4 regions of the Bradyrhizobium sp. CCBAU 53415 genome follow, and region 1 is predicted to be linked to each of the others. Evidence: predicted binding sites of a transcription regulator. Region 1 holds the regulator's gene; each other region holds the start of a gene.
The links. The regulator PhoB, encoded in region 1, activates phosphate uptake and scavenging genes when phosphate is short. The targets are predictions, from matches to a motif close to TGTCATNNANCTGTCAT.
Positions count from the first base shown of each region.

Region 2: phnC (phosphonate ABC transporter ATP-binding protein) is a predicted target of PhoB. The motif match lies at 1,892-1,908, and genes of this name have one in related genera.
Region 3: phnF (phosphonate metabolism transcriptional regulator PhnF) is a predicted target of PhoB. The motif match lies at 6,134-6,150, and genes of this name have one in related genera.
Region 4: XH87_RS17720 (RNA degradosome polyphosphate kinase) is a predicted target of PhoB. The motif match lies at 3,477-3,493, and genes of this name have one in related genera.

Region 1 covers NZ_LBJF01000002.1:295,033-302,853, reverse strand. The annotation lists gene XH87_RS07745 (aspartate aminotransferase family protein) at 1-7, opposite strand, end outside; gene XH87_RS07740 (GcrA family cell cycle regulator) at 464-976, shown strand; gene phoB (phosphate regulon transcriptional regulator PhoB) at 1,321-2,028, opposite strand; gene phoU (phosphate signaling complex protein PhoU) at 2,051-2,767, opposite strand; gene pstB (phosphate ABC transporter ATP-binding protein PstB) at 2,779-3,600, opposite strand; gene pstA (phosphate ABC transporter permease PstA) at 3,597-4,442, opposite strand; gene pstC (phosphate ABC transporter permease subunit PstC) at 4,447-5,436, opposite strand; gene pstS (phosphate ABC transporter substrate-binding protein PstS) at 5,622-6,635, opposite strand; gene XH87_RS07705 (ATP-binding protein) at 6,780-7,821, opposite strand, start outside.
Region 2 covers NZ_LBJF01000024.1:547,810-555,630, forward strand. The annotation lists gene phnD (phosphonate ABC transporter substrate-binding protein) at 1-926, opposite strand, end outside; gene phnC (phosphonate ABC transporter ATP-binding protein) at 983-1,792, opposite strand; gene XH87_RS20895 (transferase hexapeptide repeat family protein) at 1,966-2,637, shown strand; gene XH87_RS20900 (alpha-D-ribose 1-methylphosphonate 5-triphosphate diphosphatase) at 2,634-3,827, shown strand; gene XH87_RS20905 (DUF1045 domain-containing protein) at 3,846-4,544, shown strand; gene XH87_RS20910 (hypothetical protein) at 4,548-5,141, opposite strand; gene XH87_RS20915 (selenium-binding protein SBP56-related protein) at 5,225-6,625, opposite strand; gene XH87_RS20920 (dihydrodipicolinate synthase family protein) at 6,909-7,821, opposite strand, start outside.
Region 3 covers NZ_LBJF01000024.1:538,929-546,749, forward strand. The annotation lists gene phnN (phosphonate metabolism protein/1,5-bisphosphokinase (PRPP-forming) PhnN) at 1-336, opposite strand, end outside; gene XH87_RS20835 (alpha-D-ribose 1-methylphosphonate 5-triphosphate diphosphatase) at 333-1,490, opposite strand; gene phnL (phosphonate C-P lyase system protein PhnL) at 1,502-2,200, opposite strand; gene phnK (phosphonate C-P lyase system protein PhnK) at 2,209-3,006, opposite strand; gene XH87_RS20850 (alpha-D-ribose 1-methylphosphonate 5-phosphate C-P-lyase PhnJ) at 2,999-3,895, opposite strand; gene XH87_RS20855 (carbon-phosphorus lyase complex subunit PhnI) at 3,892-4,995, opposite strand; gene phnH (phosphonate C-P lyase system protein PhnH) at 5,000-5,608, opposite strand; gene phnG (phosphonate C-P lyase system protein PhnG) at 5,613-6,026, opposite strand; gene phnF (phosphonate metabolism transcriptional regulator PhnF) at 6,184-6,915, shown strand; gene phnE (phosphonate ABC transporter, permease protein PhnE) at 7,075-7,821, opposite strand, start outside.
Region 4 covers NZ_LBJF01000023.1:390,383-398,203, reverse strand. The annotation lists gene XH87_RS36790 (DUF6678 family protein) at 1-140, shown strand, start outside; gene purN (phosphoribosylglycinamide formyltransferase) at 151-804, opposite strand; gene purM (phosphoribosylformylglycinamidine cyclo-ligase) at 804-1,877, opposite strand; gene XH87_RS17730 (CDP-alcohol phosphatidyltransferase family protein) at 2,034-2,576, shown strand; gene XH87_RS17725 (DnaA ATPase domain-containing protein) at 2,735-3,412, shown strand; gene XH87_RS17720 (RNA degradosome polyphosphate kinase) at 3,568-5,760, shown strand; gene ppx (exopolyphosphatase) at 5,776-7,278, shown strand; gene XH87_RS17710 (sensor histidine kinase) at 7,306-7,821, opposite strand, start outside.

The sequences.
Region 1 (7,821 bases):
TGGTCATGACGTCACTTGAATGTTGCGGACGGCGTGAAGCGTGCATTGCGCAACGCACCATTGCCCGGCCCGGAAAACGAAACGTGCCGCCTTTTAAGGGCGGCACGTGACGCTATCTTATGCCTGACAAGACGGGTGTCAATGCCGCCCGGAAAGCCTCGCGAAACGCTGAATCCGTAGTCTTGCGGTGCCGGTTTTGCGGGTTTTCACCACGGAACATGTGGAAGCGAGCCGGCGGACTCTTGCGCGGGAGTCACGCCATATTGTAGCGTTTGGACTGTCAGATACGATATCTCGTGCAGCGGTTCTGATCCCAAGAGTCCTCATGTACCGGCGTAAACGTTCGGGCGTCTTTGGTGCGCCCGGCGAGCCTTAAGGGATTCTGGCGGCACGGGTTTTCAAGGCTTAGGCATTCGCTGCGAAGGCTCCAGGATGGCAGGCTCGCAGCGAGGGAAAGGGTGCAATGACGGTTTTGACCTGGTCCGATGATCGCGTCGAGCAGCTGAAAAAGCTCTGGGAGGCCGGACTTTCGGCCAGCCAGATTGCGGCGGAGCTCGGCAATGTGACCCGCAATGCCGTGATCGGCAAAGTGCACCGGCTCGGCCTGTCCGGCCGCGCCAAGAGCCCTTCTTCGGCAGCGCCCCGGCCGCGCAAGGCACGGCCCGCGCAGCACATGATGCGGGTGACCCGCCCCGTTGCGCGCGGCAACACCGCGCTGGCGCAGGCCTTCGAGGTCGAGGTGGAGGCCGAGCCGGTCACCTACGACAACGTGGTGCCGATGAGCCAGCGACTGTCGCTGCTGGAATTGAACGAGGCGACCTGCCACTGGCCGGTCGGCGATCCCTCGAGCCCGGATTTCTTCTTCTGCGGCGGCAAGGCGCTGTCCGGCCTGCCCTACTGCGCCCAGCATTCGCGCGTGGCCTATCAGCCGGCGGCAGATCGCCGGCGCGCACCGGCCAAGCCGGGAACGCGGTAGGTTATCAGCGCGCCTCGTCAGCCGGCGCGCGAAAACGGCTCAACACATCGGATGTCGTCCCTGCCTGGTGCGCAATTGCGCACGGGGCGCAGGGACCCATAATCCCGGGGCGCTGTCATTGCACGGGATGATCACTCCGAGTCTTCGCCAAACCACTTCCTGTGGTTATGGGTCTCTGCGTTCGCAGGGACGACACTGAGAGTGTGATTGCACTACGCCAAACCAAAGTCTGCAAACCTTAGACTAAAGCGCGATGCGATCAGGATGAATCGTCATCGCGCTGTAGGTCGTCGTTTAAGCATGATCTTTTCGGAAAACCGCTGCGCACTTTTCCGGATCATGCTTTAGGTCTGCTCCGCCTTCGCAAAGCGATCGTCGAGCGCATAACCGGCGCCGCGGACGGTGCGGATCGGGTCCTGCTCGCGGCCGAGATTGAGCAGCTTGCGGAGACGACCGATATGAACGTCGACGGTGCGTTCATCGATGTAGATGTCGCGGCCCCAGACGCTGTCGAGCAGTTGCTCGCGCGAGAACACCCGGCCGGGATGCTCCAGGAAGAACTCCAGCAGGCGATATTCGGTCGGGCCGAGGTCGATCGGCCGGCCCGAACGCGCGACGCGGCGCTTGTCACGGTCGAGCTCGATGTCGCCATAGGCGAGCACCGTGGCGAGCCGCTCGGGGCTCGCGCGCCTGAGCAGACCCTTCACGCGCGCCAGCAGTTCCGGCACCGAGAATGGCTTGACGATATAGTCGTCGGCGCCGGTCGCAAGTCCCCGCACCCGCTCGCTCTCCTCGCCGCGGGCGGTGAGCATGATGATCGGCAGCTGCTTGGTCTCGGAGCGGGTGCGCAGCCGCCGGCACAGCTCGATGCCTGACAGGCCCGGCAGCATCCAGTCGAGCACGATCAGATCGGGAATGTGCTCCTTGAGGCGGGTGTCGGCGTCATCGCCGCGCATCACCGTCTCGACGTCATAGCCGTCGCCTTCGAGGTTGTAACGGAGAAGCTCGGTGAGAGCTTCCTCGTCCTCAACCACCATAATGCGTGCGCCCATGGTACCGTCGCTCCTTAAGTCTTCAGGTATTCGGTATCGTCGTGGCGAACGTGGTCATGTCGCCCTTCGGCCGCTTGTCGGTGATGGCCTGGCCCTCGATCATGTAGAACACGGTCTCGGCGATGTTGGTGGCATGGTCGCCGATCCGCTCGATGTTCTTGGCACAGAACATCAGGTGGATGCAGAACGAGATGTTGCGCGGATCCTCCATCATGTAGGTGAGGAGCTCGCGGAACAGCGAGGTGCAGATCGCGTCGACTTCCTCGTCGCCCTTCCACACCGCCATCGCCGCCGGCAGGTCGTGAGCGGCATAGGCGTCCAGCACCGACTTGACCTGCTGCTGCACGAGATCGGTCATGTGCTCCAGGCCGCGGAACAGCTTGAGCGGATGGAAGTCGGTCTCCAGCGCGGCGACGCGCTTGCCCATGTTCTTGGCGAGGTCGCCGATGCGCTCGAGATCGGTCGCAACGCGCATGGCGCCGACGATCTCGCGCAGGTCGACCGCCATCGGCTGGCGGCGGGCGATGGTGAGCACCGCGCGCTCCTCGATGCGCTTCTGCAGCATGTCGAGATCGGCGTCGGTGGCGACGACGCGCTGGCCGAGCGCGACGTCGCGGCGGATCAGCGCGTCGACGGAATCGACGATCATGCGCTCGGCGATCCCGCCCATTTCGGCGACCAGGCGGGTGAGCTCCTGGAGGTCGGTGTCAAAAGCCTTTGCGGTATGTTCAGTACCCATGTCCCGTCTCCTCAGCCGAACCGGCCGGTGATGTAATCCTGCGTTCGCCGGTCGGTCGGCGACGTGAAGATCTTGCTGGTGTCGTCGAACTCGATCAGCTCGCCAAGATACATGAAGGCGGTCTTGTCGGAGACGCGCGCGGCCTGCTGCATGTTGTGGGTGACGATCGCGATCGTGTAGTTCTCGGACAGTTCCTGGATCAGCTCCTCGACCTTGGCGGTCGAGATCGGATCGAGCGCCGAGCAGGGCTCGTCGAACAGGATCACCTCGGGGCGCACCGCGACGGTGCGGGCGATGCACAGGCGCTGCTGCTGGCCGCCCGAGAGCGACAGGCCGGAGGCGTTGAGCTTGTCCTTGACCTCGTTCCACAGCGCGCCGCCGCGCAGCGCCTTCTCGACGCGATCGTCCATCTCGGACTTCGAGATCTTCTCGTAGAGGCGGATGCCGAAGGCGATGTTCTCGTAGATCGTCATCGGGAACGGCGTCGGCTTCTGGAACACCATGCCGACCCGGGCGCGCAGCAGATTGAGGTCGAGCTTGGGGTCGAGAATGTTGGTCTGGTCGAGCAACAGCTGGCCGGTGGCGCGCTGGCCCGGATAGAGGTCGTACATCCGGTTGAAGATGCGCAGCAGGGTCGACTTGCCGCAGCCGGACGGGCCGATAAAGGCCGTGACGCGATTGGTACCCAGCGCCAGATTGATGTTCTTCAGCGCATGGTGCTCACCGTAGTAGAAATTGAGGTTGCGCGCGGTGACCTTGGCAGGCGCCTCGGGCAGCGGCTGCGAGCCGGGATGAACGGTCGGCGCGCTTACGGAAATAGACATTTCACTCATTTTGCGGTCCTCTCGGCACCAAGGATGCGGGCGCCAATGTTCAGGGCAAGCACAGTCAGGGTGATCAGCAGCGCCCCGCTCCAGGCGAGTTGCTTCCAGTAGGCGTAGGGGCTCTGCACGAAGTTGTTGATGGTCACCGGCAAGTTGGCCATCGTCTTGTCCAGGCTCAGGCTGAAGAACTGGTTGGACAGCGCGGTGAACAGCAGCGGCGCGGTCTCGCCGGCGACGCGGGCGGTGGCGAGCAGCACGCCGGTGATGAGGCCGGAGCGCGCCGCACGGTAGGCGATGCGCTTGATCACCAGCGAACGCGGCAGACCGAGTGCGCTGGCGGCTTCACGCAGCGGGTTCGGCACCAGCAGCAGCATGTCCTCCGTGGTGCGCACCACGACGGGGATCACGATCACGGCGAGCGCCAGCGCGCCGGCGATTGCCGAGAAGCCTCGCATCGGCACCACGACCGCACCATAGATGAACAGGCCGATGATGATCGAGGGCGCCGACAAGAGGATGTCGTTGATGAAACGGATCACCGAGGTCAGCTTGTCGTTGCGGCCGTATTCGGCGAGATAGGTACCGGCGAACATGCCGAGCGGCGCGCCGATGCCGACACCGATCACGGTCATGATCAGCGAGCCGACGATGGCGTTGCGCAGGCCGCCCTCGCTCGATCCGGGCGGCGGCGTGTCTGCGGTGAAGACCTGAAGGTTGAGCCCGGCCAGACCGTTGTAGAGCAGCGTGATCAGGATCAGCGCGAGCCAGGTGACGCCGAAGGCGGCGGCTGCGATGCAGAGGCCGCGTATGACGATGTCCCAGCGGCGGCGGCGCGAATAGATCGGGTTCATGGCTTCACTTTCCGGCCTTGGTTTCCAGGCGCATCAGCATCAGCCGCGCGGCCGCGAGCACGAAGAACGTCAGCACGAACAGCAGCAGACCGAGCAGGATCAGGCCGGACTGGTGCAGGCCGTCGCTCTCGGCGAACTCGGATGCGATCGCCGCTGAGATCGTGGTGCCCGGGGCGAAGATCGACGAGGAGATGCGGAACGAATTGCCGATGATGAAGGTCACGGCCATCGTCTCGCCGAGCGCGCGACCCAGCGCCAGCATGACACCGCCGATGATGCCGACGCGGGTGTAGGGGATCACCACGCTGCGCACGACTTCCCACGTGGTACAACCGACGCCGTAGGCGGCTTCCTTCAGCACCGGCGGCACCGTCTTGAACACGTCGACCGAGATCGAGGTGATGAAGGGCAGCACCATGATGGCGAGGATCAGCGAGGCGTTGAACAGGCTGAGATAGGACGGGGGACCGGCGAAGATCGCACCCAGCACAGGAACGCCGTCGAACACCCTGATCATGAAGGGCTGGAAGGTGTTGGCCAGGAACGGCCCGAGCACGAAAAAGCCCCACATGCCGTAGATAATCGAGGGAATGCCGGCGAGCAGCTCGATCGCCATGCCGATCGGGCGGCGCAGCCATTGCGGACAAAGCTCGGTGAGGAAGATCGCAATGCCGAGACCGACGGGAATGGCGATCAGCATCGCGATGAAGGAGGTGACGAGCGTGCCGTACATCGGCCCGAGCGCGCCGAGCACGGGCGGATCGGCCGACGGCGCCCAGCGCTGCGTCCACAGGAAGGAGAGGCCATATTCCTTGATCGCCGGGAACGCCCCGACGATCAGCGAGATGATGATGCCGCCGAGAATGAGCAGCACCGAGATCGCGGACAACCGCGTGATCCAATAGAAGGTGACGTCGCCGAGCTTGAACGCGCTCAAGGCCTTGGCGCGGTCATATGGACCGGCAGCATCAATCACATTGCTCTCGACAGCCATCTCAGCCACGTCGATCCCCTGTTTTACTTACGCCATCTGCGTGCCGCCAACAAAGGCGGTCTTGTCGACGATCTATCCGGCGTCATTCCGGGATGGTCCGAAGGACCAGACCCGGAATGACGAGATTCCGGGTCGCTCGCGGCGCTCGCGCCCCGGAACGACGGGGCGCGAGCAATCGCGAAAGCTCAGCTCTTGATGTCGGCCGACCAGGTCTTCTCGATCAGCTTGACCACGTTGTCCGGCATCGGGATGTAGTCGAGCTCCTCAGCCATCTTGTCGCCGTTCTTGAAGGCCCAGGCGAAGAACTTGAGGGCTTCCTTGGCGGCGGCCTTGTCGACCGGCTCCTTGTGCATCAGGATGAAGGTCGAGGCGGTGATCGGCCAAGACTTGTCGCCGGGCTGGTCGGTCAGGATGACATAGTAGCCGGGCGCATGAGCCCAGTCGGCATTGGATGCGGCCGACTGGAACGACTCCATCGTCGGCTCAACCGTCTTGCCGGCCTTGTTGACCATCTTGGTGTAGGTCAGCTTGTTCTGCTTGGCATAGGCGTACTCGACGTAGCCGATCGAGTTCTTGGTCTGGCTGATATTGCCCGACACGCCTTCGTTGCCCTTGGCGCCGACGCCGACCGGCCACTCGACCGCGGTGCCCTCGCCGACCTTGCTCTTCCAGTCCGCGCTGACCTTGGAGAGGTAGTTGGTGAAGTTGAAGGTGGTGCCCGAACCGTCCGAACGGCGGACCACGGTGATCGCCTCCGACGGCAGCTTCACGTTCGGATTGAGCTTCTTGATGGCCGGATCATCCCACTTGGTGATCTTGCCGAGATAGACGTTGGCCAGCGTCTCGCCGTCGAACACCATCTCGCCGGGCTTCACGCCCTCGATGTTGACGACCGGGACGATCGCACCCATCACCATCGGCCACTGGACGAGACCATCCTTCTCGAGCTGCTCGGCCTTGAGCGGCGCGTCGCTGGCGCCGAAGGTCACGGTCTTGGCCTGGATCTGCTTGATGCCGCCGCCGGAGCCGATCGACTGATAGTTCAGACCGTTGCCGGTCTCCTTTTTGTAGGCGTCAGCCCACTTCGAATAGATCGGGAACGGGAACGTCGCGCCGGCACCGGTGATGTCGGCCGCAAAGGCTACCGTCGTCGATGCGGCGACCAAGCCGGCAGCGACCATGGTTTTGAGGAAATTCATGCTGGTCTCCATACTGGGGAGCGAAGCGCCAACCGCGCCCGATCGCGCTCCCCGCGCCGTCCGTTTAGGAGCGGTCGACTGAGCTTTTACGAAGGTTTCGTGACAGCTGGATGACACAATCAAGCAATTGAAATTGCTTGATTTTTAACCCTGCGCCAGAGGCTTCACCTGAGGAAAACAGGCCGTGAAAGTGGCGCCCTGCCTGGGCACGCTTTCGATCAGAAGCCGGCCACGATGACGGTTAAGAATATGTTTCACCAGCGATAATCCGAGCCCGGTACCGCCCTGCGAGCGGCTGTCGCCGACGTCCACGCGATAGAACCGCTCGGTCAGCCGGGGCAGATGCTCCGGCGCGATGCCGGGGCCGAAATCGCGGACCATGACTCGGATTTCCTGAGCTCCATCAGAGGCGGCGGCCGAGCTCAGTGACACGATGACGCGTCCGCCCGAGGCGCCGTATTTGAGCGCGTTCTCGATCAGGTTCTCGAACAGGCGGAGCAGCTCCTCGCGGTCCCCTGCGATCATCACCGGCGGTTCCGGCAGATGGATCTCCACCTCGACCTGACGCTCGCGCGCCAGCGGCTCGAGACCGTCGGCGACCTGGCGGATGATCGGCACGAGGTCGACCAGGGTGTCGGGCCGGACATGGGCCGACAGCTCGACCCGCGACAGTGACAGGAGATCGTCGATCAGGCGTGCCATGCGGGTGGCCTGGTTGTGCATGATGCCGAGGAAGCGCTCGCGCGCCTTGGGATCGTCCTTGGCCTGGCCCTGGAGCGTGTCGATGAAGCCCGACAGCGCGGCCAGCGGCGTGCGCAGCTCGTGGCTGGCATTGGCGACGAAGTCGGCGCGCATCTCCTCGACCCGGCGCAGCGGCGTCTGGTCGTGGAAGGTCATCAGCATGCATTTGTCGGCGCCGCCGAAGCTGGTCGGCACCGGCACCGGCGTGATCATGAGCTCCATCCAGCGATCGACCGGAACATGGTCGAGATAGGTCGCGCGTCGCGGCTCGGTGGTCGCGATCGCCTCGCGCAGCGCCGTGATGATCTCCGGCGAGCGCAGCGCGAACTGGGCGAGCTCGTTCCTGCGCAGCGCCGGCGCCAGCTGGGCGGCGGCGGCATTGAGATGGATGACGCGGCCGGCGCGGTCGAGCAGTACCGCGGGATCCGGCATGCCGGCGACGACC
Region 2 (7,821 bases), on a different contig from region 1:
GACGCCTTCTTGCGGAGATGATCGACGAACTTAATCAGCTCGATCGTCTTGTTGTAGTCTTCGTTCGTGATCGGCGCCCACGGCTTGTTCTTGCCGTCGGAGAGCTTCTTGAACGCCTCGGGGTCCTTCTGCGCCGCATCGAGGAAGGCCTTCTTGATCGCGGCCTTCATGTCGTCGGGCAGGTTGCTGAGATAGGCATAGGGCGAGTTGATGATGAGGTCGGACTTCACGATGATGCGGAAATCCTCCTTCTTCATCACGGTGCCGTCGGCGGCCTTGACCATGCCCTTGTTGAGCATGCGGGTCAGGTTGGAATCGTCGTCGGCGTTCCACCAGTTGGCAGCGACGTCGACGGTGCCCTGGGCCAGCGCGAGGACGGCGTTTTCGTGGCTGCCGGTGAAGACGACCTTGGAGAAATAGGCGTCGGGATCGATGCCCATCTGGTTCATCTTGAAGCGCGGCATGTTGTTGCCCGAGGTCGAGTTCGGATCGACCAGGCCGAGATTCTTGCCCTTGAGGTCCTCGAGCTTCTGGTACGGCGATTTCGCCAGCACGTAGAACACCGAATAATAGCCCTTCGAGCCGTCGGAGTTGACGTCGATGACGAAGGCGTCGGTCTTCACGCCGGTGAGACGCGCGCGGGAAAACGAGGCCGGTCCGTAATAGCCGATGTGGATGTTGCCGGCGCGCTGGCCCTCGATCACGGCGGCGTAGTCGTTGGCGACCCGCAACGTCACCTTCACGCCGAGCTCTTTCGACAGATAGTTGACGAACGGCCCGAAGCGCTCCGTGACGCCGCTGCCATTCTCCGCCGGAATCACCGCGAAGGTGATCTCCGGATATTTCGCCTTCCAGTCTTCGGCGGAAGCCGGCCCGGCGAGGGTCAGCGCGGCGGCGCCGGCGAGAATCAGTCTACGGGTGATCATGAATAGCCCCTTCCTGGTTGAAGTCGGTTCGTACGCAATCAAAGACGCGCGCGGCCTCACGCCGCAGCGGCCGTTCCGAGTGCCGGGACGCCCTCGGGCGCCGGAACAGGCACGGCCCCCATGACATCGGCGGCTTCGAGATCGTAGAGCTCGCGCGCGACGTGATCGGTCAGCGCGGACGGCGCACCGTGGAAGACCACGCGGCCCGCGGCCATGCCGATCAGGCGGTCGCAATAGCTGCGGGCGAGATCGAGCGAATGCAGGTTGCAGAGCACGGTGATGCCGAAATGCTTGTTGATGCGCAGAAGCGCATCCATCACGACCTTGGTATTGCGCGGATCGAGCGAGGCGATCGGCTCGTCGGCCAAAATGATGTCGGGCTGTTGCACCAATGCGCGGGCGATCGCCACGCGCTGCTGCTGACCGCCGGAGAGCTGGTCGGCGCGCTGGGCGGCGAGCGTAGCGATGTCGAACTGCTCGAGCGCCGACATCGCCAGAGCCTTGTCCTGCTCGGGCCAGGCCTGCGTCAGCGAACGCCAGGCAGGCATCGTCGCAAGGCGCCCCATCAGGACGTTGGTGAGCACGTCGAGCCGGCCGACCAGGTTGAACTGCTGGAAGATCATCGCCGAGCGCGCGCGCCATTGGCGGAGATCCTTGCCGCGCAACGCGGTAACGTCGACGCCGTCGAACAGGATGCGCCCCCCGGTCGGCGTCACCAGGCGGTTGATGCTCCGCAGCAATGTCGACTTGCCGGCGCCGGATCGCCCGATCACACCGACGAAGCCGCCGGGGGAAACTTGAAACGAAGCGTCGTCCACCGCGGCTTTTGCGCCGAAGCGACACGTCAGACCATCCACCACCAGCATGCAGGGCTCCAGAGTAGCTGGAGCCAACCGCTAACGTCCATGCTTAACACTTGTGTGACGGCGCCGTTGCGGTGCGGCGATCCTGCACGCCTCATCCCCTGTCATCTCGGCGTCATGACATCGTCATCAAGCCACTCGAAGAGGAATGCCCGCCCTCACACCCCGGATGCATCATGGCCGCCAAAGTTCTTTCGGTTCAGCCGACCATCGACCCCTCGGCCAGACTGCACGAGACCCGGCTCGGCGCCTACACCGAGGTCGGCGCGCGCACGATCCTGCATGAAGTGGCGATGGGCGATTACTCCTATGTCGTCAACGATTCGCAGATCACCTACACCACCATCGGAAAATTCTGCTCGATCGCGGCGATGACGCGCATCAATCCCGGCAACCATCCGATGCACCGCGCGACACAGGCGCACTTCACCTACCGCTCCAGCGCCTATTTCGAGGGTGAGAGCGATGATGCCGAGTTCTTCGACTGGCGGCGCCAGCATCACGTCCATATCGGCCACGACGTCTGGATCGGCCATGGCGCGATCGTGCTGCCGGGCCGCAACATCGGCACCGGCGCGGTGATTGCCGCCGGCGCCATCGTCACCAAGGACGTGCCCGCCTACACCATCGTCGCCGGCAATCCGGCCCGTATCGTGCGGCGGCGGTTCTCGGAGGAGATCGCCGGCCGGCTCGCGAAGCTCGCATGGTGGGACTGGGATCACGACAAATTGCGCGAGGCGCTGCCCGATTTCCGCAAGCTCGGGATTGAAGATTTCCTTTCGACATACGAAGCACGGGCGAGCTCTCTCACCAATTCTCCTGCCAGCAAACGAAGCGCGGTCGCGTGACGGACATATTCCTAGAAGGCGGCCGGGCCCTGATCGGCGCCGAGCTGGTCGAAACCTCGCTTCTGGTGTCCGGAACGGACATTGCGCAGGTCGATGCTTCCCGCGGCCGTGCGCGGCTGGCGATCGATGCGCGCGACCTGCTGGTCTTGCCCGGCATCGTCGATCTGCACGGCGATGCCTTCGAACGGCAGATGATGCCGCGCGCCGGCGTCGATTTTCCGATCGACGTCGCGCTCGCCGACAGCGATCGCCAGGCGATCAGCAACGGCATCACGACGGTGTTTCACGCCACGACCTGCTCGTGGGAGCCGGGCCTGCGCAGCGCCGACAATGCGCGTGGCCTGATGGAGGCGATCGAGCGGCAGCGCCCGCAATTCGCCGCCGACACCCGCTTCCATCTGCGCCACGAGACCTACAATCTCGACGCCGAGGCCGAGATCGCCCAGTGGCTCGCCGAGGGCCGCGTCGACCTGTTCGCCTTCAACGACCACATGGACGGCACAGTGGCCGACATGGCCAAGCCGCGCAAGCGCAACCGCATGGTGGAGCGCACCGGCCTTTCGAGCGACGAATTCGACCGGCTGGTCGAGCGCGTGATCTCGCGCGCCGACGAGGTGCCCGCTTCGGTGTCGCGCCTGGCCGCTTCTGCCCGCGCGGCCGAGGTACGGATGCTCTCGCACGATGACGCAACGCCGTCGATGCGCCAGGCGTTTCGCGAGCTCGGCGCTGACATCGCGGAGTTTCCGGTCAACGAGGCGACGGCGCAAGCGGCAGCGAGCCACGGCGATGCCATCGTCTATGGCGCGCCGAACGTCGTGCGCGGCGGCAGCCACACCGGCTGGACCAGGGCATCCGACATGATCGCCAAGGGGCTCTGCTCGGTGCTGGCGTCGGACTACTATTATCCCGCCCAGCTGCTCGCCGCGTTCCGCCTCGCCGCCGATGGCGTGGTGCCGCTGGCACAGGCCTGGGATTTGGTCTCCTCCGGCCCGGCGCGCGCGACCGGTCTTGCCGATCGCGGCATGCTCGCGGAGGGACGCCGCGCCGACATTCTCCTCGTCGACGACAGCGTGAAGCTGCGGCCGCGGCTGATCGGGGTGATCTCAGGCGGCAAGCTCGTGCATCTCACCGATGCGACACGGCTGCTCGCCGCCGTGGCGGCGCCGCGCGAGGCTGTCGTCGCGGCATAAACCGGCTATGCTGAGCCAATGACAGGTTTTCCCCGCTACGCGATCTATTTTGCCGCCGGCGCCGACAGCGCCCTCTCCCGCTTCGGCGCCGAGCTGCTCGGCTATGACGCCTACACGGGCGACGAGGTGCCGTTCCCGCGCGAGGCGCTGCAAATTGCTCCGAACTGGCGCGACATCACGGCTGATCCCCGCAAATACGGCTTTCACGCCACGTTGAAAGCGCCGATGGCGCTGGCATCAGGCAGAACCGAAGCCGGGCTCGTGGCGGCCTGCGCGACATTCGCCGGCCAACCGCGGACAATTCCAGTGATCCGCCCTGTCGTCGACACCATCGGCGGCTTCATTGCCGTCATTCCGGCCGAGCCGGTCGATGCGCTTCAGCAATTTGCCGCCGATTGCGTTCGTGAATTCGATTCCTTCCGCGCCTCCCTCACGGCGCAAGACCGCGCGCGGCGGAAACCGGAAAAGCTCGATGAGCGGCAGCGCGACTATCTTGACCGCTGGGGCTACCCCTATGTGATGGAGGAATTCCGTTTCCACATGACACTGACGGGACGGCTGGACGCGGAGCGGCGCGGGCCGATCCTGGAGATGCTGCGGGGACGATTTGCGGCGCGTGGTCTCGACACGCTGGTCATCGACCGCCTCGCCCTGTTCAGGCAGGACGAGACCAGGGCGCGCTTCCGCATCGTCGGCGAATGGACTTTGGCACGGTAGACCTCAGCGCCAGCTCGCAAGATTGAAGGCGAACGCCACCGCGCCGACCAGAACAAGACTGGTCGCCCAGACTGCATCCAGATTGAACCAGCTTCGCGAAACGAACCTCAATCCCAGATAGCGGTAGACCAGCCACGCCAGACATCCGCCGGCGCCGACCATGGCGGCAACGTGCACCAGGGACACCAGCACCGCCATTCCGACACTCGCCTTCATCAACTCGCCCGCCGCCTCATGGCCGGCATCGAGCTCGAACGCCTGGCAGAGCCCGAGATAGATCGGCACGAGCATCAAGGCGGCGCCGTGAGCAATGGCGACGGCAAATGACCACAGCGCCAATTGCGTTGGCGGGATTCGTGCCAGTGCGCGGGGATGGCGCCGAGCGATCAACCGATAGACGCCGAAACCGATGACGAGAAGGCTCGCGACCAGCTGGATCGGACGCTGCCACTCCGCCAGCACGAGCAGGAACGCGAAGGGCAGCAGCACGAGAAGCGTCGCGAGGAGATGCCCGGCCGACAGGGCCCACAAGGCGCGGAGAAGCGCGCGCGGGCTCTTGTCCATAAGCCCGGCCGAAACGGCGAGCGGCCATCCCATCCCGGGATTGACGCCGTGGTAGAGACCGCTCGCAACAAGGGCGAGCCACAGCCAGCCGAGTGCCGGGCTCGCGTGTTCCCAATCTAGACCGACGGGTAGCAAAACGAGTCCGTCGAACAATCGCCGCCCTCGAGCCTGATCTGGTGCGCACGATATCCGTCGGGGAAGCTCACGAAATAGTCCTTGTCGAGCTCGATGCCGCCGTCGCGACCGACATTGGCCATGACCTCCACGCCCGGAACCCCATCGGGATAGAACTGGTCGTCCCAGGTGGAGTAGAGCGAATTGGTCCAGTACACGCGCCTGCCGTCGCGGCTGATCTCGACCATCTGCGGACCCGCCGCAAAGGCTTTGCCATTTGGATGCGGCGTGCGGCGCGCGATACCTCCGATGTGGACCGAGCCCGCGAGCTTCGGCTTGCGCGGATCACTGACGTCGTACTGGCGCATTTCACCCGTGCCCCAGCACGAGACATAGAGGAACCGGTCATCCATCGACAGGTCGATGTCGGTCACCAGCGGCGGCACGGCGCCAAATCCCTGCAGCAGCGGCGGCAGCTTCTCCTTTGGCGCGGGCTCGGGTGGGATCGTCGCCGTCTTCTCCGCATGGAATTTCCCGCCTTCTCGCCACCAGGTCCAGATCGATGCTTCGAGGTTCGTGGTGTCGACCACGACACCCACGAAGCCGTATTCGCGAACCGGATCGTGCGCCGGTCGTACCTCCAGCGCCATTTGATGATTGGCGCCGAGGTCGATGGTCTGGACGTTGCGACGTGCGCGAAGATCCCAGAAGTGGAGACGATGGCCATATTTGTTCGCAAGCAGATCCTCCGGGACGATCCCGTTCTCGAACTGTGGCGGCAATGCCCATTCGCTCGTCACCATGTAGTCTCGCGGCAGATTCCACCAGAAATCATAATGCAGCGTCTGCGGGCCGCGATCGATCTCCCATCGCCCCAGGACCTCGAAGGTCTCGCAATCCATGATGAAAACGCCGGGAGGTCCGTTGGTGCCGTCCTTGCCGCCGCCACCCAGCGTGCTCACGTAGATGCCGTCCGGCCCGCAATGGATCGTGTGCGGCCGCGAGTAGCCGGTCTTCTTGAAGACTTCCTCCGGTTCGATGATCTTGTGGATCTTGGCTTTGGTCGGATCGGGCTTGGTATCGATGATGTAGATGCGCGACGAGCGGAGCCCTGGGATGATCAGATAGCGCCGCTCGATGAAGGCGTGTCCGGCGAGCGGCGACAAGGCGGAGGAGCACGCATTCCAGCCGAAATGATGAAACTCATCGCCCTTGTTCGGCATCGTCACGGTGTGGACGATCCGGCCATAGGTCGGCGATCCCGGCTTGACGTCGATGACCGCGAGAGCATCCGGCTTTGAGAAGTCCGGACTGAGCAGCAATGTGTAGGCGAAGTTCTCCGCAGGTGCTTCCATCGCAAGCTTGGGCGATGCGTGAAAGGTGGGATCCGGCCTCATCGTCATGGCACTGCCTCCCTGTTCTGTCGGTTTGCGCCAACCTGACTCGGGATAACGGCATAGTGAAGAGGTCTTGCGCGATGTCTTGACTGCTCCGCAGAGTCTGGTTGGTCAGCGTACGATACTTGATCGCCGGGCCCGGGGAAACTGGCGGAATTGCGCCAATTCGACACTTCCAACCGAAATGGGCGGCCCCATCATTGCGTGCGAAACGATGCCGTCCGGACCTTCTCCGCGGAACCGGTCTGGACTGTGTCGTCGCGAGCGCTGCTCGCAACGATGGGGAGACCTACTTACCCCACCGCAGCGCCAGCGCGTCGCGCTCCTTTGCGAGTTCGAGCAAGCCGGCTCGCGTTGCCGGATGCAGCGGCTGGAGCGGATGCCGCACGGCCTCCGACTTGATCACGCCGCCGGCCTGCATCATGACCTTGCATGCGATCAAGCCGCATTGCCGGTTCTCGTAGTTGATCAGCGGCAGCCAGCGTTCGTAGGCGGCCTTCGCCTCCTCGCGCTTGCCCGCGAAATAGGGATCGATGATCTGGCGGATGCCGTCGGGATAGCCGCCGCCGGTCATGGCGCCGGTGGCGCCGGCGTCGAGATCGGCCAGCAGCGTGATCGCCTCCTCGCCGTCCCAGGGGCCTTCGATGTCGCTGCCGCCCGCCTCGATCAGGCTTCGCAGCTTCGCGGCGGCGAAGGGAACCTCGATCTTGAAATAGCGGATGTTGGAAAATTCGCGCGACAGCCGCGCCAGCAACTCGACCGAGAGCGGCGTGCCGGCCACCGGTGCATCCTGGATCATGACGGGAATGTCGATCGCGCCGGAGAGCACGCGAAAGAATTCGACGATGCCCTTCTCCGGGACCCGGAAGGTCGCGCCGTGATAGGGCGGCATCACCATCACCATGGCGGCGCCGGCCGCCTCGGCCTGCTTGCTGCGTGCCGCGCACACGGCCGAGCTGAAATGCGTGGTGGTGACGATCACGGGAACCCGGCCGGCCACATGATCCAGCGCCACATGCATCACCGTCTCGCGCTCGGCGTCGGTGAGCACGAATTGCTCGGAGAAATTGGCGAGGATGCAGAGGCCATTCGAGCCGGCGTCGATCATGAAATCGATGCAGCGGCGCTGGCCCTCGAGGTCGAGCTCGCCGCGCTCGTCGAAGATGGTGGGCACGACCGGGAACACACCGCGATAGGGGCGC
Region 3 (7,821 bases), on a different contig from region 1:
GTTGGCAACAACGGCCCGGCCGGCACGGATGTCGTCGTTGATCTCGAGCGGCAGCGCATAGGAATGCCCGTGCGCCTCCCAGTGCACGGCAAAATCGCCGTGCTCACGCACGCGGCGGAATTCATCCCGGCTCACCGCAACGTTGTCCTCGTCAGTGGAGGACTCCCGCGTCACGACCCGGCGCGGAAAGACGATGTCGCGGTCGTCGGCGCAGGCCGCCTGGGCCAGCCGCAGCAAGGTGTCCTTGCCGGCGCCGCTGGGGCCGACCACGAGCACGAACCGTCCGGGGCCGATCGCACCCGCCTCGTCCTGCACCACGGTCACGGTCTCGCTCATGCGACGCGGAATCCTTCGCGCCAGACGCTGCGAACGACGGGAACGTGGCCTGCGACATGCACGCGGATGAGGTCGGCGCGCTTGCCGGGCGCGACCTCGCCGCGGTCGGTGAGGCCGACCGCCTCGGCGGGGGCTTTCGTCACAGTGCGAACCGCCGCCGGAAGGCTGATCGCGGGCACGTGCTCCGGCAATTGGAGCGCGGCCATCAGCAGGCTGGAGGGGATGTAGTCCGACGACAGGATGTCGAGCAGGCCTTCGCGGGCGAGATCGACCGCGGCGATGTTGCCGGAGTGCGAGCCGCCGCGCACCACATTCGGCGCACCCATCAGAATGTCGATGCCGGCCTGATGCAGGCCGCGTGCGGCCTCGAGCGTGGTCGGGAACTCCGCCACCGAAACGCGATCGCGCACGGCGTCCGCGACGTTCTCCTCGGTGGTGTCGTCGTGGCTCGCCAGAGGAATCTTGTACCGATGCGCCAGCGCCACGATCTCGCGCATGTTGGTCGCCGCATATTGCTTTTGGTACTCGAAGCGCTTTGCGAACAGCTCGTCGAGCTCGGCATCGGTCTTGCCGCCGCCCTTGCCGCGATAATAGTCACGCAGCTTGACCTCGTCGCGGAACTGGCGCTGCCCCGGCGTGTGATCCATCAGCGACATCAGCTTGACGTCGGGACGGTCGATCAGCTCCCTGGCCTCCTCGACCACGCTCGGCATCGGGATCTCGCAGCGCAGATGCAGGAAGTGATCGGCGCGCAGCAGGCTGGCATCACGCGCGGTCGTGATCGCGGCGGCGAGCACGCCGGCGCGGCCATCGACTTCCTCGGCGCCGTCCTCGCGCCAGACCCGGAGTGAATCGAAAACCGTGGTGATGCCCGAGGTCGCGAGCTGGCCGTCATAGGAGATCACGGCGGCGACCGGATTCCAGAACACTTTTGGCCGCGGCACGTAATGCGCTTCGAGATGGTCGGTGTGGAGCTCGATCAGGCCGGGCATGACGAGGTCGCCGCCGGCATCCTCGGCGCCCGCGGGCGCCCTGCCCTCGCCGATCTCGGCGATGCGTCCGTCCGCAAGAGCGAGCCAGCCCTGCTCGATCACCCGGTCGGCCAGCACGATCCTGGCGTTGGCGATCACGGTTACCTTCGGCTCGGCGTTCATTTCCATTTCCTTCAGGCCGCGGCAGCAAAGCTGGTGACGTCGACGATGCGGTCGGCAATCAGATGACGGATTTCGTCGTCATGGACAATGGCGACCATGGCGACGCCCTGGCGCTTCTTCTCGGCGACCAGCTCGACCACGACGGTGCGGTTGGCGGCATCGAGCGAGGCGGTCGGCTCGTCCAGCAGCAGGATCGGCAGGTCCGAGATGAAGCCGCGCGCGATATTGACGCGCTGCTGCTCGCCTCCGGAGAAGGTCGCGGGCGGAAGCTGCCAGAGGCGCTCGGGGATGTTGAGGCGATGCAGCAGCTCGCCGGCGAGCTGCTGCGCCTCGGATCTGGCCACGCCGTTCACGATCAGCGGCTCGGCGACGACGTCAATGGTGGCCACGCGCGGCACCGCGCGCAGGAACTGGCTGACATAGCCGATCGTGGAGCGGCGGATATTGAGGACCTGCCGCGGCTCGGCGGTGGCGAGGTCGATCACCGTGCCGCGATGGCGGATGCCGATGCGGCCGCTATCGCAGCGATAGTTGCCAAAAATCATCTTCAGGATCGACGATTTGCCGGCACCTGATGGCCCCGACAGCACGACGCATTCGCCGGGATTGACGTGGAAGGTCACGCCGCGCACGACCGGCAGCTCGATGCCGCCTTGCAAGTGCATCGTAAAGGTCTTCTGGGCATCGGCAACATCGATCATGGCGGTCATCGAAAAGCTCATGGCGGGAGAATCGAGGAGACGAGGAGTTGGGTATAGGGCTCGCGGGGGTCGTCGAGCACCTGGTCGGTGAGGCCGGTCTCGATGACGCGGCCGCCCTTCATCACCATCACGCGATGCGACAGGAGGCGCGCGACCGCGAGATCGTGGGTGACGATGATGACGGCGAGATGCAGTTCGGCGACGAGGCTGCGCAGCAGGTCGAGCAGGCGCGCCTGCACCGACACGTCGAGGCCGCCGGTCGGCTCGTCCATGAATACCAGCCGCGGCTCGGTGACGAGGTTGCGGGCGATCTGGAGACGCTGCCGCATACCGCCGGAATAGGTGCGCGGCGCATCGTCGATGCGCGCGACGTCGATCTCGACGCGGGTGAGCCAGTCCGATGCGGTGTCGCGGATGCGGCCGTAGTGATTCCAGCCCACCGCCATCAGCCGCTCGCCGACATTGGCGCCGGCCGAGACCGCCATGCGCAGGCCCTGCGCGGGGTCCTGGTGCACGAAACCCCAATCAGTGCGGAACAGGAAGCGCCGCTCGGCCTCTCCGAGCGTCGTGAGATCACGGGTAACGCCGTCGCGCATTCGGTAGGACACATGGCCCGCGCTCGGCGCCAGCTGACCCGACAACGTCTGCAGCAGCGTCGACTTGCCCGAGCCGGATTCGCCCACGATCGCCAGCACTTCGCCGGGATAGAGCGCGAAGGAGACGTCGCGGCAGGCAGCGATGCGGCCGAAGGACTTGCTGAGAGATGTCGCGACCAGCAGCGGCTCGTCGTTGTCGAGCATGTCGTGATCAGCCATTCGACGCCTCCCGCGCCTTCTCCTTGTAGGGCGCAGCACTGAGGCTGCCGTGATGGCCCGCGGTCTGCCGGCCCTCGCAATAGTCGGTGTCCGAGCAGACGAACATGCGCCCGCCCTTGTCGTCGGTGACGATCTCGTCGAGATAGGAATTTTCCGCGCCGCACAGCGCGCAGGGCGCGTTGAAGCGGTACGGCTCGAACGGGTGGTCCTCGAAATCGAGCGAGACCACTTGGGTATAAGGCGGGATCGCGTAGATGCGCTTTTCGCGGCCAGCGCCGAACAATTGCAGCGCCGGGCAGTTGTCCATCTTGGGATTGTCGAATTTCGGCGTCGGGGACGGATCCATCACGTAGCGCGCGTTCACCTTCACCGGATAGGCGTAGGCGGTCGCGATGTGGCCGAAGCGGGCGATGTCCTCGTAGAGCTTCACGTGCATCAGGCCGTACTCGGCGAGCGCGTGCATGCGCCGCGTCTCGGTCTCGCGCGGCTCGAGGAAACGCAACGGCTCGGGGATCGGCACCTGATAGACCAGCACCTGGTTTTCGTTCAGCGCCGTCTCCGGGATACGGTGACGGGTCTGGATCACCGTTGCCTCGTCCGTCGCCGTCGTGGTCGCAACGCCGGCGGTCTTGGCGAAGAACTTCCGGATCGAGATCGCATTGGTGGTGTCGTCGGAGCCCTGGTCGATCACCTTGAGCACGTCCTGGGGACCGAGGATCGCGGCGGTGACCTGCACGCCACCGGTGCCCCAGCCATAGGGCATCGGCATTTCGCGGCTGGCGAACGGCACCTGATAGCCGGGAATGGCGATCGCTTTCAGGATCGCGCGGCGGATCATCCGCTTGGTCTGCTCGTCGAGATAGGCGAAGTTGTAGGCGGGCGCGTTCATTCCGCGGCCTCCTTCATGGCATCGCCCGCTTGGGCGTCCGCGAACTCCTGCCGCAGCTTGCGCAGCAGGCCGAGCTCGGACTGGAAGTCGACATAATGCGGCAGCTTCAGGTGCTCGACGAAGCCGGTCGCCTGGACATTGTCCGAATGCGACATCACGAACTCCTCGTCCTGCGCCGGTGCGAGCGCCTCCTCGCCGAGCTCACGCGCGCGCAGCGCGCGATCGACCAGCGCCATCGACATGGTCTTGCGCTCGCTCTGGCCGAAGGCGAGGCCGTAGCCGCGGGTGAAGCACGGCGCCTCGGTCGCAGAACCCTTGAACTGGTTGACCATCTGACACTCGGTCAGCTCGATCGAGCCCAGCGGCACGGCGAAGCCGGCGTCTTCCGCGAAGAATTCCACCTCTACCTCGCCGAAGCGGATCTCGCCGGCGAAGGGATGGTTGCGGCCATAGCCGCGCTGGGTGGAATAGCCCATCGCCAGCAGGAAGCCTTCATCGCCGCGCGCCAGATTTTGCAAGCGCAGGTCGCGATCCGCAGGAAAGTTCAGCGGCTCGCGGGTGAGATCGCCGACGCTGGCGCCGTCGTCGGCCTGCGGCGAGGATTCGATCAGCCCGTCACGGCCGAGAATGTCGGTCACGCGCGGCGTTGGCGCGGTGGCCGCCTCAGCCGTCGCCGGCGCGTCCGGAACGAAGCCTTCGGCGAGCGAGGGATCGAGCAGGCGGTGGGTATAGTCGAAGGTCGGCCCGAGGATCTGGCCGCCGGGAATGTCCTTGAAGGTCGAGGACACCCGCCGCTGCACGCGCATCGCACCGGTGTCGACCGGCTCGCTGGCGCCGAAGCGCGGCAGAGTGGCGCGGAAGGCGCGAACCAGGAAGATCGCCTCGATCAGATCGCCGCGCGCCTGCTTGATCGCCAGCGCCGCGAGCTCGCGATCATAGAGCGAGCCTTCGCCCATGACGCGGTCGACGGCGAGGCCGAGCTGCTCCGAGATCTGGTCGAGCGTGACCTCCGGAACGCTTTGGTCGCCGCGCCGCGCATTGGCCAGCAGGCGATGGGCGTTCTCGATGGCGCGTTCACCGCCTTTGACTGCGACATACATGCTTTCAGCTTCCTTTGCTCACGGCGCGCGTGGTGCGCGGGATCGCAACCACGGCGTCATCGGCGACCAACACCACATCGATGCCGCGCGGAAACAGCACCTCGTTGAGCCGGAGGCGCTCCAACAGATCGAAGGGCTCGATCGACGCCTGCAGCGTCGCGACACCGTCGATGCCGGGTCCGCGCAGCTCGAAGCTGCGCCCCGAGACCAGGCTCTCGAGCTGAATGATCACCGTGGTCGAACGGTCCGGGTATTCGCTCGTCCCGAGCGCAAAACGGTCGAGCGGCGGAAGCGCCGCGCCGCTGCTGACCAGCGCGAAGCTCGCGATCGAGCAATCCTGCACCACCGGCGCGCCGGTATGGAATTTCAGCCACTTCACCACGTCGGGGCTCTCCGCCATCCACGCATCGAGCCAGAGCGGCGTGTCGTGGTCGAACAGCGTCAGTGCGATTGCGGCCGTGCCGCGCATCATCGGCCCCGGCGCCCCCGCCATCGGCACGATGCGCCGGACCGAGCCCGGCCGCGCCATCGCGTCCATGACCGAGCGAAAGGTCGATTGCGCCGACAGCACCTTGTCGGCGAAACCCGGCGGCAGTTCCGAAATCGTGGTCATGATCTCACCCCTCACCGCGCACCATGGTGTAGAAATCAACTTTCGTCGCAGCGGTCTCGGCCGCCGCCTGCCTGCGCTCGACCATCATCTGCTCGCGCAACGGCGCGATGACGCTGCGCTCGACGAGCCCGCCATGATCACGGGACTGCACCAGAGCATCGCACAGCGCGATCAGCCGCGCCTTCTCACCGTTCCGGCCGAGCGTGTAGCCGAACCCGACCTCACCGCTCGCAAGCCGCACCGCGGCGCGCGAGACCGTGGCTTCACCGAGATTGAACGGCGCGCCGTCGCCGCCGACCCGGCCGCGCAGCATGACGAGGCCGCTTTCGGGCATGCGCAGATCCTGATGGGCCGGGAGGGAAAAGTTGCGGAGGCGAGCGGCGATCTCGCCCGCCTCCGCGTGCGCCAGCACGGCCATCGCGGCCTTGCGCTGGGCTTGCTGGGTGTTGTGCTGCGTCACCTGGTCCACCGAACTTGCCGCGTCGAAGTTGTCTATGATAATAGACAACTTCATACGGAAGCGCCATGACTGTTTCGTGACAATGATGTGATTTCTGGAGTAGGTTTCCCGCGACATGAGCATGCAGGACACAGCCTCCTCGGGCGTCGCGCTATGGCGCCTCGTGGCCGACGGCATCGAACGCGGCATCGCCGACGGCCGCTTTGCGGCCGGCGACAAGCTGCCGGGCGAGATGGAGATCGCCGAAACCTATCGCGTCAACCGCCACACCGTGCGGCGCGCGCTGGCCGCCCTCGCCGAGCGCGGCCTGGTGCGGGCCGAGCGCGGCAGCGGAACCTATGTCGAGGCGCCGAAGCTGGCCTATCCGCTTCGCTCGCGCACGCGCTTTTCCGAGATCGTCGGTGCGGGCGGCCGCGAACCGCATGGGCGGCTGATCGAGGCGACCAATGACGTCGCGACGCGCGAGCTTGCGCGGGAGCTGGGATTGAAGACCGGCGCGCCGCTGGTGCGGATCGAGGCCATCCGCCTCGCCGACCGCACGCCGATCTGCGTGTCCACGACGTGGCTGTCGGCAGACCTGTTTCCGGAGGCGGGGGCCGTGTTCGCGGCGACACGCTCGATGACAAAACTGCTCGAACATTACGGCGTGCGCGACTATCGCCGCGGTGCGACCCGAATCACCGCCGGCATCGTCGATGCGACCGATGCCGCCCGGCTCGATCTCGCGCTCGGACGCCCGATCCTGGTGGTCGATGCCACCGACCACGATCTCGAGTGCAAGCCGCTGCTGACGAAGCATTCGCGCTTCGCGGCGGAGCGAGTGGAGTTTCTGGTGGAGAACGGGTGAGGGGTATGTCTCCGCGCGTGAAACTGGCAGTCGAGTTCGCGGGCAGATACCCCTCATCCGGCGCCGTAGCCGAAGCGTCGCTTTGGCGTTCCCAAGAACGGCGGCCCAAGGCCACCTTCTCCCGCAAGGGGAGAAGGGAAGAGGAGCTGGTGGCGGCGATCAGGCCACCGCCCTTCGCCCAATGATCGCGAATCGCAGCTTGCCGGAGATGAAATCGATCGCGGCGACTGCGACCAGAATCATCAGGATCAAAAACGACACCTTCTGCCATTCCAGCACGCGGATCTGCTCGGCCAGTTGCAGGCCGATGCCGCCGGCGCCGACGATGCCGATGATGGTGGCCGAGCGGGTGTTGGATTCGATGTAGTACAGCACCTGGCCGGCGATGACGGGCAGCACCTGCGGCATCAGGCCGAAGCGGATCTCGTGCAGGGCACTGCCGCCGGAAGCGCGGATGCCCTCGACCTCCTTCTGGTCGGCGCCTTCGATCGCCTCCGAGAACAATTTGCCGAACGCGCCGAAATCCGACACCGCGATCGCCAGCACCCCGGCAAACGGCCCGAGACCCACGACATTGATCCAAACCAGCGCCCAGATCAGCGTGTCGACGCCGCGTATCGAATCGAGGAAACGCCGGACCGGGAAGCGGAAGAAACCCGACGGCACGATGTTGCGCGCCGCAAGCAGGCTCACGGGCAGCGCGAACAGTGCGGCGAGCGTGGTACCGAGCAGCGCGATCGACAGCGTCTCGCCGAGCGCCTTGAGATACAGCGGCAGCGATGAGCCGGGATCGGGCGGGATCATCATCATCGTGATCCAGCCGAGCTGGCTGACGCCGGCAGCGAGACGCGACGGTGAAAAGTCGAGGTCGACCAGCCCGAACGCCAGAAGCGCGAGCGCGGCGGC
Region 4 (7,821 bases), on a different contig from region 1:
GCAGATGGGATTGGATGGAATGGACTGAATTAGCTACCGAGACCGCGCATCAGCGCGAGTTCGTTCGCACAATCCTACGGCGCATCCGGTTTGCTGGAGAGCAAACAACCGCGGGTTTCAGGTTACATCGAGTAGCCTGAGGTGCCCGGCTCAGCTCACGACCGGCGCAATCAAAAAATTCTCTGACGCCGCACGCCCCGTCGTCCTGCAGACATCGCCCTCGATCCGGACCTTGCCGGTCGCGAGCAGCCGCAACGCTTCCGGATAGATGCGGTGCTCGACCTCGAGGATGCGCTCGGACAGCGTATCCCCCGTGTCGTGGTCACTGACGGGCACCGCGCCCTGCATCACGATCGGGCCCGCGTCGGTCTCGGGGATCACGAAGTGCACCGTTGCGCCTGATAGTTTCACGCCGGCGCGCAAGGCCTGACCGTGCGGATCGAGACCGGGGAACGACGGCAACAGAGACGGATGGATGTTGAGCATCCGCCCGTACCAGGCCCTGGTGAACTCGGCCGTGAACAGGCGCATGAAGCCGCCGAGGCAAATCAGCTCGATGCCACGCTGGTCGAGGGCTGCCTGCAGCGCTTTCTCGAAACCGGCGCGGTCCTTGCCGAACGGCTTACTCTCGATCACCAGCGTGTTCACGCCGGCCGCCTTGGCGCGCTCGAGCCCGGGCGCGTCGGCCTTGTTCGAGATGACGAGCGAGATTTCGGCCGGGAAATCCGGAGCGGCGGCGGCCCTGATCAGCGCGGCCATGTTGGAGCCGCGCCCGGAGATCAGGATGGCAACGCGGCGCTTCATCACAGCGCCAGATCGAGGTGGCCGCTATAGACGACGCGGTGCTCGCCCTCGGCCGGGATCACGGTGCCGAGCTGCGCCACGGTCTCGCCGGCATCGGTGAAGACCTCGACGACCTTGTCGACCTTGTCGGGCTCGACGATCACGATCATGCCGATGCCGCAGTTGAAGGTCCGCAGCATCTCCAACTCGGCGATGCCGGCCTGCGCCGCCAGCCACTTGAACACCGGCAGCACTGGCAGGCGCGCCAGATCGATGCCGACGCCCAGATCCTTCGGCAGCACGCGCGGGATGTTGTCGGTGAAGCCGCCGCCGGTGATGTGGGCGAGCCCCTTCACCGCGCCGGTCTCGCGGATCGCGCGCAGGCAGGATTTGACGTAGAGCCGCGTCGGCGTCAGCAGTGCGCCGCCGAGCGTCATCACGGGCGCGAACGGCGCCTGCGCCCCGAAGCCGAGACCGGATTGTTCCACGATCTTGCGCACCAGCGAGAAGCCGTTGGAATGCACGCCGGACGAGGCGAGGCCAATCACGGCGTCGCCCGCCGCGATGTCCTTGCGCGGCAGCAGCGTGCCGCGCTCTGCAGCGCCGACGGCGAAGCCGCCCAGATCATAGTCGCCGTCCTTGTAGAGGCCGGGCATCTCGGCGGTCTCGCCGCCGATCAGGGCGCAGCCGGATTCGCGGCATCCCTCCGCAACGCCCGCGACGATCGCGGCGGTGGCCTCGGGGTCGAGCTTGCCGCAGGCGAAATAATCCAGGAAAAACAGCGGCTCGGCGCCCTGTACCACGAGGTCATTGACGCTCATGGCAACGAGGTCGATGCCGATGCCGCCATGCAGGCCGGTTTCGATCGCGATCTTGACCTTGGTGCCGACACCGTCGGTCGCGGCGACAAGGACCGGGTCCTTGAAGCCGGCCGCCTTGAGGTCGAACAGGCCGCCGAAGCCGCCGATTTCGGCGTCGGCGCCCGGCCGTGCGGTGGCGCGCACCATCGGCTTGATCAGGTCGACGAGGCGGTTGCCCGCGTCGATATCGACGCCAGAATCGGCGTAAGTGAGGCCGTTTTTGCGATCGGTCATGCCCGATTTCCAGTGGGTTTGCGGCTGGTTACGTCGAATTCCGGGGACGCGCAATGGCTCGCATGGTGCTCCTCCCTATACTATGTAGATATCAACCGGTTCAGCCTCCCGAGGGGGCCGGATTCGAGGTCAGGCCGGGTGCCGGGAAGCGCTTTCGTGAGTATTCCGAACATCATTACTCTGGGCCGCATCATGCTGGTCCCGATCATCGTCTGGGCCATCGTGTCGAGCCAAATGGAGGTGGCGTTCGCCGTCTTCCTGATCGCCGGCATCAGCGATGCCGTGGACGGCTTTTTGGCCAAGCGTTTCAACATGACGAGCGAGCTCGGCGCCCTGCTCGACCCCCTCGCGGACAAGGCGCTGCTGGTCTCGATCTACATGGCGCTCGGCATCTGGGGCGCGATCCCGCGCTGGATCGTGATCCTGGTGGTTTCGCGCGACATCATGATCGTCGCCGCCGTGATCGTATCCTGGCTGTTCGACCGGCCCGTCGAGATGAAGCCGTCGAAGGTGTCCAAGCTCAACACTGTGGCACAGGTGGCGTTCGCGGCGCTGGTGCTGGCGGCGCTTGCCTTCGGCTTCAAACCGGCACCTTATGATGTCATCCTGATGGGCCTCGTCACGGTCTTCACGCTCTCCTCCGTGTCGCTCTATCTCGTCGAGTGGCTGCGGCACATGAGTACGATCGAGGCCAAGTAGCACGATCGGGGCCAAATGAGCCGGGATGCGGCCCCGCAAAAGGCCAAGTCCTGCATGATCAAGTCCTGCATGATTGAGTCCCGCACGATCAAGTCCGGCACGATTAAGTCGAACCTCTCTTCAAACGGGCCGGCGCGCCGGCATGGAGCAAAGCAAGCGTGGCAGGCCGCGTCCATCCCCGACAATTGGCGTTTTCACTTCCGCATGCGGAGAGCCTGAGCCGGGACAACTTCCTCGAAGGCCCCGCCAATGCGGCCGGTCTCGGCCTGATCGACAGCTGGCCGGAATGGCCGAACCGGATCATGTGGCTGGCGGGCCCGGAAGGAAGCGGCAAGAGTCATCTCGCCGCGATCTGGGCCGAGGTATCAGGCGCCCGCTCGACGACGGCCAATGCACTGACCGCGGCAGGCGTACCCGGCGCGCTCGCCACCGGCGCGCTGGTGGTCGAAGATCTCAAGGCCGGGAATTTCGACGAGCGCGCCCTCTTCCACCTGATGAACCTCGCCCGCGAAGACGGCGCCTACATCCTCCTCACCGGACGCGAGGCGCCGGCCGCGCTGGCGATCGAGCTTCGCGACTTGCGCTCGCGTCTGCGTGCCGTTCCGGTGGTCGCTCTGCTGCCCCCCGACGACCAGCTCTTCCGCGGCCTGATCGTCAAATTCTGCGCCGACCGCCAGCTGACCGTGGACGAGAGCGTGGTGGGCTACCTCGCCACCCGCCTGGAGCGCTCCTCGGCGGCCGCCCGGCAGGCCGTGGAGCTGCTCGACAGCGAAGCCCTGCGGCTCGGCCGCCCCGTCACCCGGGCGCTGGCCGCCGAGTTGCTCCGGGACGTCTGATCGACCCGCTGGCTCCCAAAGCCGCCGAGGCCCGTCTTGACGCGGCGCGGCGGCGGAACATCAATGTCATCGAAACGTCATCGCTGTAACACATGCTCCCCGGGGTTTTGCGCTTAAGTCGCAAAGTGAGGCGAGACAGGATGGACCGACTTCTGATGGACTCTGCGCAAGCTGTTGAAACGAAAGAAAAAGCCCCTGAAACCGAGGGCTTGCCGGCGATCGCATCCAGCCCCGAACGGTTCATCAACCGCGAGCTGTCCTGGCTGCATTTCAACCGCCGCGTCCTGGAGGAATCGGTCAATCCCAGCCACCCCGTGCTGGAGCGGGTGCGGTTCCTGTCGATTTCGGCGAATAACCTTGACGAGTTCTTCATGGTCCGCGTCGCCGGCATCAAGGCCCAAGTGCGCGAGGGCATTGCCGAACGCAGCCCCGATGGCCTGACGCCGTCGGAGCAGCTCGCGCTGATCAACCGGACCGTCTCCCGGCTTGCCTCCGACCAGCAGGCGATCTGGCGCGACCTTCGCGGCACGCTGGCCGAAGTCGACATCGTGCTGGTCGACGGCAAGGACGTCACCAAGGCGGAACGGACCTGGATCGAGGACTACTTCCTCAACAACGTCTTCCCGCTGCTGACGCCGCTCGCGATCGATCCCGCCCACCCCTTCCCGTTCATCCCGAGCCTCGGCTTCACCATCGCGCTCCAGCTCACGCGCGCGGCCGACGGCAAGCAGATGAACGCGCTGATCCGCATGCCCGGCAAGATCGACCGCTTCATCCGCCTGCCGGCCGACGGCAAGGTGGTCCGGCTGATCTCGCTGGAGCAGGCGACCGCCCTGTTCATCAACCGCCTATTCCCCGGCTACAATCTGCACGGCCAGGGCGCGTTCCGGATCATCCGCGACTCCGAGCTCGAAATCGAGGAAGAGGCGGAAGACCTCGTCCGCCTGTTCGAAACGGCGCTCAAGCGCCGCCGCCGCGGGTCGGTGATCCGGCTCGAGATCGACGCCAAGATGCCGGAGGAGCTGCGCAGCTTCGTGCAGCACGCGCTGTCGGCGGCCGACGACGAGGTCTTCCTGGTCGACGGTGTGCAGGCGATGAACGAGCTCTCGCAGCTCACCCGCCTCGACCGCCCCGACCTCGAATTCACCCCTTACGTGCCGCGCCATCCCGAGCGCGTCCGCGAGCACGGCGGCGACATCTTTGCCGCGATCCGGCAGAAGGACCTCGTGGTCCATCACCCCTACGAATCCTTCGACGTGGTGGTGCAGTTCCTGCAGCAGGCGACGCGCGACCCCGACGTCGTCGCGGTCAAGCAGACGCTCTACCGCACCTCCAACAACTCGCCGATCGTGCGCGCGCTCGCCGAAGCCGCCGAAGCCGGCAAATCCGTCACGGCGTTGATCGAGCTGAAGGCGCGGTTCGACGAAGAAGCCAACATCCGCTGGGCGCGCGACCTCGAACGCGCCGGCGTCCAGGTCGTCTACGGCTTCCTCGAATTGAAGACGCACGCGAAGCTCTCGATGGTGGTGCGCCGCGAGGGCGGCAGCCTCACGACTTACGTCCATACCGGCACCGGCAATTATCACCCGGTCACCGCGCGCATCTACACCGACCTCTCCTACTTCACCTCCGATCCGACCATCGGCCGCGATGCCGCTCGCGTGTTCAATTTCATCACCGGCTATGCCGCGCCGAGCGATCTGGAGAAGATGGCGGTGTCGCCGCTGACGCTGCGCCAGCGCATCATCGAGCACATTCAAGGCGAGACCGCGCATGCGCGGCACGGCCGGACCGGCGCGGTCTGGATGAAGATGAACGCGCTGGTCGACCCCGACATCATCGACGCGCTCTACGAGGCCTCCCAGGCCGGCGTCCAGGTCGAGCTCGTGGTGCGCGGCATCTGTTGCCTCAGGCCCGGCATTCCCGGCCTGTCGGAGAACATCCGGGTCAAGTCGATCATCGGACGCTTCCTGGAACACGGCCGAATCTACTGCTTCGGCATGGGCCAGGGACTGCCGAGCGCGAAAGCGGCTGTGTATATCTCGTCCGCCGACATGATGCCGCGCAACCTCGATCGCCGCGTCGAAGTGCTGTGTCCGTTGCAAAATCCGACGGTGCATCAGCAGGTTCTCGAACAGATCATGGTCGCGAACCTGAAGGATAATGAGCAGAGCTGGCAGTTGTTGCCGGATGGGTCCTCAACGCGTATGAAGGCCGCGAAGGGCGAGGAGCCTTTCAACGTCCACAACTACTTCATGACAAATCCGAGTCTGTCTGGCCGTGGAAAGTCGCTCAAGGAATCCTCGCCGCGTCGTCTCACGCGCCGGAACGAACGCCATCAATCCTGATCGGGGGTTTGCGACGTGAAGCGGCCGCGCAAGCGCGGCTCGACCGTCGCGGTTATCGACATCGGCTCCAACTCGGTCCGTCTCGTCGTCTACGAGGGACTGTCGCGGAGCCTGATCCCGATCTTCAACGAGAAGACGCTGTGCGGCCTCGGGCGCGAGGTGCAGAGCACGGGTCTGCTCGCGCCCGACGCCGTCGACAAGGCGCTGACCTCGCTGAAGCGCTTCCGCGCATTGTGCCGCGTGATGCAGGTCGGGCGCGTGTTCGCGATCGCGACCGCGGCCTGCCGCGACGCTTCCAACGGCGCCGACTTCATCGCCAAGGCCGAGCGGATCTGCGCGGTGAAGATCGAGATCCTGTCGGGTCCGCGCGAGGCCCGGCTGTCGGCACTCGGCGTGATCTCCGGCATCCACCTTCCCGACGGCATCGTCGGTGACCTCGGCGGCGGCTCGCTCGAGCTGATCGACGTGCGCAAGAACGCCGTACGCAGCGGCGTGACGCTGCCGCTCGGCGGCCTCGCGCTCCAGGATCTCGCGCACAAATCGCTCAAGCGGGCCGATCGCATCGTGCGCGAGGAGCTCGACGAGGTGCCGCAGCTCACCGCAGGCCGTGGCCGCGCCTTCTATGCCGTCGGCGGCACCTGGCGCGCGCTCGCGCGCATCCACATCATCCAGAGCGGCTACCCGCTCCAGGTGATGCACGGCTATTCGATTTCGGCCGCCGAGGCGCTCGACTTCTCGCGCCGTCTCCGGCGCCTCGCTGCCGCCGACATGCTCGCCGACATCGAGATCGTCGCCGACGCGCGCCGCCCTCTCCTCACCTATGCAGCGCTGGTGCTCGAGCACATCATCCGCGTTGCAAAACCGAGGAACATCGTGTTCTCGACCTTCGGCGTGCGCGAGGGCCTCCTGCACGAGAAGCTGGCGGAGACCGAACGCAACAAGGACGGGCTGATCTGCGCGGCCGAGGAGCTGAACCAGCTGCTGTCACGCTCGGCGAAACACGCCCGCGAGCTGATCGCATGGACCGACCGCCTCGCGCGCGTCGTGAAGCTGCGCGAAAGCGACGAGGACCGCCGCTTGCGCCACACCGCATGCCTGCTGTCCGACATCGGCTGGCGCGTGCATCCCGACCATCGCGGCGAGCAGACGCTGAGCCTCGTCGTCAACGGCAATTTCGGCGCGATCACCCACACCGAGCGCGCCTTCGTCGGCCTGTCCGTGTTCTATCGCTATGCCGGCCTGAGCGAGGAAAACCAGCCGCCGGCCACCATGCAGGAGCTGCTGACGCCGGCGCAACTCGAACGCGCCCGCCTCCTGGGGGCAGCGTTCCGCGTCGCCCATCTGATCTCGGCAGCGCGACCGGGCGTCTTACCCGCCACGCATTTCCGCAGCCAGGGACGCAAATTGATGCTGGTGTTCGAACACCGGCTCGGCGACCTCGTCGCCGACCGAGTCGGCAGCCGCTTCCGTCAGCTCGCCCGCCTGATTGGCCGCGCCGGCTCGATCGTGCGGCGCTGACAGACAGCGACAGGGCCGGTTGGGTCTTCAACCAGCAGCAGCGATCCGATCGCGGCTGTCCTTTGGCGCGACGATGGCTTTCAGTCCGCCGAGTTCGGAGCCGGTGAGAACGAGCTGCCACCCATAGGCACTGAGCACGTCCTGAACGATCGCGAGGCCAAGGCCGGCACCTTCACCGCGCTCATCCAGCCTTACCCCGCGCTCGAGCACGCGGACGCGTTCTGCGGGCGCGATTCCCGCGCCGTCGTCCTCGACGGAGACCGCCGGATTCGCGGTGGCATCGGCGCCGATACGCACCCGGCTCTTGGCGTGACGGGCGGCATTTTCCAGGAGATTGCCCAGCACTTCGGCCAGATCGGTGCGATCGAGCGGCACGCTTGGTTCGCCCGTTATGCAGGTCTCGAATTTCAGCCGCTGCGCAGCGGGCGTGCGCGCCAGCGTAAGCATCAGGGACCGGACAAGCGGTCTGAGGGGCGTGGAAATACCGCCGCGCTGTCGTGCCGTCCCCCGCGCCCGGGCGCGTGCCAGCTCGCGGTCGACGTG